2 regions of the Streptomyces sp. NPDC030798 genome follow, and region 2 is predicted to be linked to the other one. Evidence: riboswitches for the same ligand, from Rfam matches in the RefSeq annotation. Region 2 holds a riboswitch; the other holds the start of a gene.
What was found. Region 2 has a riboswitch for S-adenosylmethionine ahead of ACZ404_RS17325 (aminotransferase class V-fold PLP-dependent enzyme). Riboswitches for the same ligand answer to the same signal wherever they lie in the genome.
Positions count from the first base shown of each region.

Region 1: another riboswitch for S-adenosylmethionine. It lies ahead of thrC (threonine synthase); the one in region 2 lies ahead of ACZ404_RS17325 (aminotransferase class V-fold PLP-dependent enzyme).

Region 1 is NZ_JBVIDR010000011.1:189,547-194,105, forward strand. Features, by position in the region: gene ACZ404_RS25100 (MoaD/ThiS family protein) at 338-613, opposite strand; gene thrC (threonine synthase) at 729-2,015, opposite strand; SAM riboswitch class I at 2,033-2,175, opposite strand; gene ACZ404_RS25110 (glucosyl-3-phosphoglycerate synthase) at 2,348-3,319, shown strand; gene ACZ404_RS25115 (alpha,alpha-trehalose-phosphate synthase (UDP-forming)) at 3,426-4,559, shown strand, end outside.
Region 2 is NZ_JBVIDR010000007.1:7,364-11,922, forward strand. Features, by position in the region: gene trpD (anthranilate phosphoribosyltransferase) at 90-1,154, shown strand; SAM riboswitch class IV at 1,227-1,343, shown strand; gene ACZ404_RS17325 (aminotransferase class V-fold PLP-dependent enzyme) at 1,505-2,884, shown strand; gene ACZ404_RS17330 (Lrp/AsnC family transcriptional regulator) at 2,961-3,242, opposite strand; gene ACZ404_RS17335 (rhomboid family intramembrane serine protease) at 3,239-3,979, opposite strand; gene ACZ404_RS17340 (hypothetical protein) at 4,133-4,372, shown strand; gene ACZ404_RS17345 (NYN domain-containing protein) at 4,409-4,559, shown strand, end outside.

The sequences.
Region 1 (4,559 bases), on a different contig from region 2:
TGTATCTGTCCAACTGCCGTCTGCAACAGGTCAATCGGACGAGAATTCTGGACGAGAACGATCCGGAATGTGGGGAGAATTCGCCAGACTTCGGGGCAAGTCGGGCTCCACAAAGCGCGCAAATGCCGCAGAAAACCCACGCATTTTGGCTACTTCTTGTGGGCGTGCGGGCGTGAATCCGGGGCTTGCGCCCCGCAGCCGCGGAACGCGTTCCCCAACTGTACCGCGCTCAATCACACAGAATGGCCCCCTCCGTTTCTCTCACGGAGGAGGCCATTCGATGAACAATCGGTAACCGGTGTTACCGAAGGTAATGATCGGTCATTCGGTCAGCCTGTCAGCCACCGGCGACGGCCGGAATGATGGAGACGCCGGCGCCGTCCGGCGTGGCGGTCTGAAGGCCCTGCTCGAAGCGGACGTCGTCGTCGTTGACGTACACGTTGACGAAGCGGCGCAGCTTGCCCTGGTCGTCCAGCACGCGGGCGGCGATCCCCGTGTGGTTCTTCTCCAGGTTCTCGATGACCTCGGCGAGGGTCGCGCCCTCGGCGCTGACCTCGGCCTGGCCGCCGGTGTAGGTGCGCAGGATGGTGGGGATGCGAACGGTCACGCTCACGATGAAACCTCCGGTCGGGGTGTCGCCCCAGGGCGCGGGGCTGGGCTGATGTGCGGCTTCGCCCACGGGGCGCGACCAGCCCCCACCGGCCCGCAGACGCAACGACAGGACGGGACTACTGGGCGAGCCCCGCCTCGCGGAACGAGTCGAGGGTGGGACGAATCGTCGCGGTGAGGCCCGTGCCGGCCACCGCGTCGAGGGTCTTCAGGCCGTCGCCGGTGTTGAGGACGACCGTCGTCTTCGCCGGGTCCAGGACGCCGGCCTTGAGCAGCTTGCGGGTGACGCCGACGGTGACGCCGCCCGCCGTCTCCGCGAAGACGCCCTCGGTGCGGGCCAGCAGCTTGATGGCGTCCACGACCTCCTCGTCCGTCACGTCCTCCACGGCGCCGCCGGTGCGGCGCGCGATGTCGAGGACGTACGGCCCGTCGGCCGGGTTGCCGATGGCGAGCGACTTGGCGATGGTGTTCGGCTTCTGGGGGCGGACGACGTCGTGGCCGGCCTTGAAGGCGGTGGACACCGGGGAGCAGCCCTCGGCCTGGGCGCCGAAGATCTTGTACGGCTTGTCCTCGACCAGGCCGAGCTTGATCAGCTCCTGCAGGCCCTTGTCGATCTTGGTGAGCTGGGAGCCGGAGGCGATCGGGACGACGATCTGGTCCGGCAGCCGCCAGCCGAGCTGCTCGCAGATCTCGTACGCCAGGGTCTTGGAGCCCTCGGCGTAGTACGGCCGCAGGTTGACGTTGACGAAGCCCCAGCCCTCGCCGGCCGGGTCGCCGATCAGCTCGGAGCAGAAACGGTTCACGTCGTCGTAGTTGCCGTCGATGCCGACGAGGTCGCCGCCGTAGACCGCGGCCATGACGACCTTGCCCTGCTCCAGGTCGTGCGGGATGAACACGCAGGAGCGGAAGCCGGCCCGGGCGGCGGCGGCGCCGACCGCGCCGGCCAGGTTGCCGGTGGAGGAGCAGGAGAGGGTGGTGAAGCCGAAGGCGCGGGCGGCCTCCAGGGCCTGGGCGACGACGCGGTCCTTGAAGGAGTGCGTCGGGTTGCCGGAGTCGTCCTTCACGTACAGGCCGCCGGAGACGCCCAGCTCGCGGGCGAGGTTGTCGGCCTTGACGAGCGGGGTCCAGCCCGGGTTCAGGTTCGGCTTGCCGGCCACGTCGGCGGGGACGGGCAGCAGCGGCGCGTAGCGCCAGATGTTCGCGGGGCCCGCCTCGATGCGCGCACGCAGTTCCTCGGTGTCGTAGACCGAGAAGTCGTAGGCGATCTCCAGCGGGCCGAAACACTCCTCGCAGGCGAAGACCGGTCCGAGGGGCACCCGGTGACCGCACTCGCGGCAGCTCAGGGCCGCGGCGGGGCCGAGGTCGACGGTGGGATTGCTGGAGCTTGCAACTGTCTGCACAGCCATGGAGGCGAGGCCCTTTCTCCTCATCTTCCTCACGGCGCACTTCGCCGTGAGACGGATTTGGCACCTTCCCTAGCCGGGAGCCTCGCTCGGAAGACGAGTACCGGCTGGAGGGTTGCCGGGGCTTCATCGGGCCGTGTCCCTCTGCCCCTCTGGATGAGCTGTATGCGGTTGTGGGCGCCGGCGACCCCCGACATGCGATGGTCATCGGCGTTGTTCAAGACTGTAACCGAAGGCCAGGACAGTTGAGATAGTCGTCCGAACCGCGAGATGGATCACAAGGGGACCCCATGGAGTCACCGTGTGTGATCACGAACAGTGAGGAGCCGCAGACCGTGCTGGAAGAAGTCGAGCGCTGGTTGGCCACCCGCTCCTGGTCCGTGGCCGACCGTCCGCTGCACCGCGTCCTGGCCGCCAAGCAGCGCACGGGCCAGTCCGTCTCCGTCGTCCTGCCCGCGCTCAACGAGGAGGAGACGGTCGGCGACATCGTCGCGGTCATCCGCCACGACCTCATGGAGCAGGCTCCACTGGTCGACGAGATCGTCGTCGTCGACTCCGGGTCCACCGACCGTACGTCGGCGGTCGCCGCGGCCGCGGGGGCGCGGGTCGTCCACCGCGACGAGATCCTCCCGCGCATCCCGGCCGTGCCCGGCAAGGGCGAGGTGCTGTGGCGCTCGCTGCTCGTCACCGGCGGGGACATCGTCTGTTTCGTCGACGCCGATCTCAGGGAGTTCTCCTCCGACTTCGTCCTCGGCATCGTCGGGCCGCTGCTGACCGAGCCGGACGTCGACCTGGTCAAGGCGATGTACGACCGCCCGCTCGGCACCGAGCTGGATGCGCCCGCCTCCGGCAGGACCGCCGGGCAGGGCGGCCGGGTCACCGAACTGATGGCCCGGCCGCTGCTGAACATGCACTGGCCCCAGCTGGCCGGGTTCGTCCAGCCGCTGGGCGGCGAGTACGCGGCCCGCCGCACCCTGCTGGAGCAGCTTCCGTTCCCGGTGGGGTACGGCGTGGAGCTGGGCATGCTGGTGGACGCGCTGCATCTGGTGGGCCTGGACGCGCTGGCCCAGGTCGACGTGGGCGTGCGCAAGCACCGCCACCAGGACGGCCAGGCCCTCGGCCGCATGGCGGCGGCCATCTACCGCACGGCCCAGCTCCGGCTGGCCCGCGGCCATCTGATCCGGCCGACCCTGACCCAGTTCGAGCGGGGCGCGGAGGGCTTCGAACCGCGCACCTACTCGGTGGACACGGAGGAGCGGCCGCCGATGGCGGAGATCGCGGAGTACGCGGCGCGGCGGGTGGCCTGAAGGGGCGGCGGAGGACCGTGAGGACGCGCGAGAACGGCTGTATACAGCCCCCTTGCCGGGCTTGCCGTACGTTTGAGCGTTTCCGGGCCGGGCTAGGTTGAGGCGTATGGCTTCCACGCACGGTGCTGAGGTGCTGGTCGCGTCCAATCGCGGCCCGGTTTCGTATGAGGTGCGCGAGGGAGGTTCGCTGCACGCCAGACGGGGCGGTGGCGGGCTGGTCTCCGGGCTGTCGGCCATCGGGCCGGACGCCAACGCGGTCTGGGTGTGCGCCGCGCTCGGCGACGGCGACCGGGAGGCGGTACGGCGGGCCGGCGGCGGGCTGCTGCCCACCGAGGACACCGGCGGGCAGCACGTGCGGATGCTCGGCATCGACCCGGCCGTGCACGCCGACGCCTACAACGGCATCGCCAACTCCGTGCTCTGGTTCGTCCACCACATGCTGTACCAGACCCCGCTGGAGCCGCTGTTCGACGCCGGTTTCCGCCGGCAGTGGGCGTCGTACCAGGCGTACAACCGCGCCTTCGCCGAGGCCCTGGCCGAGGAGGCGGCCGAGGGCGCCGCGGTGCTCGTCCAGGACTACCACCTGGCCCTCGCCCCCCGGATGCTCCGCCAGCTCCGCCCCGACCTGCGCATCGGCCACTTCTCCCACACCCCCTGGGCTCCGCCGGACTACTTCCGGCTGCTGCCCGACGACATCGCGGCCGAGCTGCTCACCGGCATCCTCGGCGCGGACCGGGCGGCATTCCTGACCCGGCGGTGGGCGGACGCCTTCACCGACTGCTGTCACGCCGTGCTCGGCCCCGGCATCCCCTCCGGCACCCGGATCGGCGTGCACGGGCTGGGCGCGGACGCGGACTTCCTGCGCGAGCGCTCGCACCGGGCCGACGTGGACGAACGGATGGCCGCGCTGCGGGCGGAGATCGGCGAGGGGCGCAAGGCCGTCGTCCGGGTGGACCGCACCGAGCTGTCCAAGAACATCGTGCGCGGCCTGCTGGCGTACCGGCAGCTGCTGGAGGACCACCCGGAGTGGCGCGAGCGCGTGGTGCACGTCGCCTTCGCCTACCCCTCGCGGCAGGACCTCGCGGTCTACCGGGAGTACACCGCCGAGGTGCAGCAGGTGGCGCAGGAGATCAATTCCGTGTACGGGACGCCCGGCTGGACTCCGGTGGTGCTGCACGTGAAGGACGACTTCGCGCGTTCGCTGGCCGCCTACCGGCTCGCCGACGTGGCTCTCGTCAAT
Region 2 (4,559 bases):
CCGTCCGGCTTGCGGACGGGGCCCTTCGCCGTGCCCGGGGCTGGATAGGGTGGCATCGGACCGTTTTTCTACGACACCAGGAGCGGCTGATGAGCGCTGTGACCCCCGCTGGAGGCGACACCGCGGCGGGCCGTTCCTGGCCCGAGGTACTGAACGCCCTGCTGTACGGCCGCGACCAGAGCGCGGATGCCACGGCCTGGGCGATGGACCGGATCATGCGCGGCGAGGCCACCGACGCCCAGATCGCCGGCTTCGTGGTGGCCCTCAGGGCCAAGGGCGAGACCGTCGAGGAGATCAACGGTCTCGTGCGCGCGATGTACGCGCACGCCAACGTGATCGAGGTGCCCGGGCGGACGGTGGACGTCGTCGGTACCGGCGGCGACGGTGCCAAGACCGTCAACATCTCCACCATGTCGGCGATCGTCGTCGCCGGCACGGGCGCCACGGTCGTCAAGCACGGCAACCGGGCCGCGTCCTCGGCGTCCGGAGCCTCGGACGTTCTGGAGAAGCTGGGCGTCAACCTGGAGCTGACCCCGGCCCGGGTGGCCGAGGTGGCACAGGAGGCCGGGATCACCTTCTGCTTCGCCATCAAGTTCCACCCGGCGCTGCGCCATGCAGGCGCCGCTCGCGGCCAGTTGGGCATCCGCACGGTCTTCAACGTCCTCGGCCCGCTGACCAATCCCGCCCAGGTGCGGGCCCAGGCGGTCGGGGTGGCGGATCCGCGCATGGCGCCGGTCGTCGCCGGTGTCTTCGCCGAACGCGGCAACTCCGCCCTGGTCTTCCGCGGTGACGACGGCCTCGACGAACTGACCACCACCGCCACGTCCCGCGTGTGGGTCGTCCGGGGCGGCAAGGTCACGGAGGAGACCTTCGACCCGCGCGACGTCGGTATCGAGCTGGTGCCCGTCGAGGCCCTGCGCGGCGGCGACCCGTCGCACAACGCGGAGGTCGCCCGCAGGCTCCTGGACGGCGAGACCGGCCCGGTCCGGGACGCCGTACTGCTGAACTCGGCCGCGGCGCTCGTCGCCCTCGACCCGGGCCCCGGGACGCTGGCCGAGCAGCTCCGGGCCGGCATGGACAAGGCGGCGGAGTCGATCGACTCGGGCGCGGCCAAGCGGGCGCTCGAGCGCTGGGTGGCCGCCAGCAACGCCTGACGGCGCGGGTGCGGTCCCGCGATCCGGACACGAGTTGCGGGACCGCGATCACTTCACGTACGTTCCTGTCCAGGTCATGAGTGACAGCCATTCGGCCCCGGCCGGCTGTCCGGCAACCCTCCGTCCGTGGCGGGGTGCCCCGGGTGAGGACCAGGTCGTAGGCAGCGAGGTCTACGGCAAGCGCGGACCCCTCGCACACCAGGGGTCCTGGTCGTTGAGGGAGCCTTCTGTGAGCAAGCGAATGCGATAGGGCGTAGAGCCCCGCCTCCGCACACCCCTTTCTTCTTTCTCCGTGCTCGAGCCGTACCCGCTCGCGCGGCGATTCACCGTGCCTCTCACAGGAGTTCGCCATGTCTGTCCCCACCGCTGCCGCCACCCGGACCATTTGTGCCCCGCTGCCCGTTCTGGGCGCTGATGTCACCGTCCCGCTCGTCACCGGCGGCGAAGTCACCTACGCGGCCCTCGACTACGCGGCCAGCGCCCCCGCCCTGCAGCGCGTCTGGGACGACGTGGCCGCCTACGCGCCCTACTACGGCAGCGTCCACCGCGGCGCCGGCTACCTCTCCCAGCTCTCCACCGACCTGTTCGAGAACGCCCGGAAGACGGTCGCGCGGTTCCTGGACTGCCGCGAGGACGACCAGCTCGTCTTCACCCGGTCCACCACGGACTCCCTGAACCTGCTCGCCCGCGCCCTGCCCGCCGACTGCCGCGTCTTCGTCTTCGAGACCGAGCACCACGCCTCCCTGCTGCCCTGGCCGGAGGACCGCGTCACCTGCCTCGACGCGCCGCGCACCCCGCAGCAGGCCGTCGAGACCCTGGAGCGCGCTCTCGCCGACCGCGCCGTGTCGATCGAGGGGGGTCACGGCCCGGCCCTGGTCTGCGTCACCGGCGCCTCCAACGTTACCGGCGAGCTGTGGCCGGTGCGTGAACTGGCCGCCGCCGCGCACGCCCACGGCGCCCGGATCGTCCTGGACGCCGCCCAGCTCGCCCCGCACCACCCGGTGTCGGTGCGGGAGCTGGACGTCGACTGGATCGCCTTCTCCGGCCACAAGCTGTACGCCCCGTTCGGCTCCGGTGTGCTGGCCGGCCGCGCCGACTGGCTGGTCGCGGCCGAGCCGTACCTGGCGGGCGGCGGCGCCAGCCGCAAGGTCACCCGGCGCGAGGACGGGTCGGTGGCCGTGGAGTGGCACGAGAGCGCCGCCCGGCACGAGGCCGGCTCCCCGAACGTGATCGGCGCCTACTCGATCGCCTCGGCCTGCAAGGCGCTCACCGAGGCCGGCTGGGACGCCCTGGTCGCCCGTGAGCAGTACCTGATCACCAAGGTGCGCGCGGGCCTGGCCGAGGTCCCGCAGGTGAAGGTGCTGTCCCTCTTCGGCGACGACGCCCCCCGGGTCGGCGTGATCTCCTTCGTGGTCGAGGGCTGGAACAGCTCCCACTTCGCCGCCGCCCTCTCCGCCGAGTACGGCATCGGCGTCCGCGACGGCCTCTTCTGCGCCCACCCCCTGGTCCGCACCCTCCTCGGCACCGACCCCCAGACCCAGGGCACCTGCGGCGCCCCCGAGGCGGCCCCCGGCGAGAAGTCCCTGAACGCCATCCGCCTCAGCTTCGGCGCGGGCACCCCCGACGAACACGTGGACCGGTTCATCAACGCGACCAAGCACCTGATCGCCCACGGCGCGAAGTGGACGTACCACACGGAGAACGGCCGCTGCGTCCCGGCGGTGGGCTGACCGACCCCGAGGGGCGCGGGGCACCCGCGGGCGAACCGCGCCCCGCAGACGCTTGGGCCGTCGGGCGCTCAGGCGGTCAGGAATCCAGCCCGATGGAGAACGCAGCCTCGAGATCGTGCTGCGAGTACGTCCGGAACGCCACGTGCGTGTCCGTGCCCTCCACCCCGGGGATCTTGCTGATCCGCCCCGGAATCACCTCGGCGAGGTCCTCGTGCTCCCGCACCCGCACCATCGCGATCAGGTCGTACGTACCGGTGACGGAGAACACCTCGCTCACCGAATCCAGCGAAGCGATCTGCTCCGCGATCTCCGGGATCCGGTCCACGCTGGTCTTGATCAGAACGATCGCGGTGATCACGGCTGCTTCTCTCCCTCGGTGGCCGGAGCTGGGGCGGCTTTCACTCTAGTCGTACGGAATCGCGCCCACGCGTAGCAGAACCCCAGTCCGAACCCCACCAGGTGCGCCAGGTAGGCCACCCCCGGCCCCTGGCCGGAGCGCCCGGCCGCCATCCACTGCAGCCCTGCCCAGAACGGCAGCACGACCCACGCCGGGAACCGCAGCGGCAGGAAGAACAGGAAGGGGAGGAGACTGGTGACACGGGCGCGCGGGAACAGGTACAGGAACGCTCCGAGGACCGCCGAGATCGCCCCGGAGGCGCCGACCAGCGACTGCTCGGAGGCGGCGTTGGCGGCCGCGTAGCCCAGCAGGGCCAGGTATCCGCAGCCGACGTAGAAGAGGGTGAACTCCACCCGGCCCATCCGTTCCTCGGTCATCACCCCGAAGACGAAGAGGAAGAGCATGTTGCCGAGCAGATGCACCCAGCTGCCGTGCACGAACAGGGCCGTGGCCGGGGTGAGCGCCTGCCGGGCGGACCCCTCGAACAGCTCGGCCGGCACCACCCCCCAGCGCCGGAAGTACGCGCGCTGTGCCGCGAGCAGCCCGTCGCCGGAGCCGTACGCCGGGGTGAGCCCCGAGGCCGGACCCAGGACGAAGATCAGGGAGCACAGGGCGATGAGGCCGTACGTCACCGGTGCCGGGCCGCCCCGCACCGCCCTGAGTGCCCTTCCGGCCGCCGTGCTCCACGTACTGATCATGACTACAGAGCATGACGTAACGGGATGCAAGCTGACAGACCGCCTCGCCGCCGTGGACACACGGGCGGCGAAGAGCCCGCAGGCCGTAGGGTTACGAGCCAGACGCGCCGGGTTGCGGCGCGGACCGATGCGAGAAGGAAGCGAACAGGCACGATGACGGTTCCCCTGCCGACCGCCACGACGCGATGGCGCTGCACCCTCTGCGGCAACCTCACCCGTTTCGATGTGACCCGCTCGTCGAAGGTCGTCGAGTACGTCCACCTCGACCTGGCCGGTGAGCCGAGCGTGGAGGAGCGCGAGGTGGTCAGTGAGACCATCGAGTCGGTCCGCTGCCGCTGGTGCAACGCGGTGGATCAGGTGGAACTCGTGGACAGGCCGGGCGCCGGCTCCTGAGCGGAGCGGGCCCGTACAGGTATTGGGGTGTGACGGATGGTGGAGACCACAGGCGGGGGGCCGGGCGACGGCACCGCCGAGGTGCTTGACCGTCCGCTGCCCGACGGCGTGCGCCGGCGCGTCGTACAGATCGTCTCGGACGGCTTCGGCGGCCTGACGGTGCCCGAACTGCCCGCGCAGCTGAGGC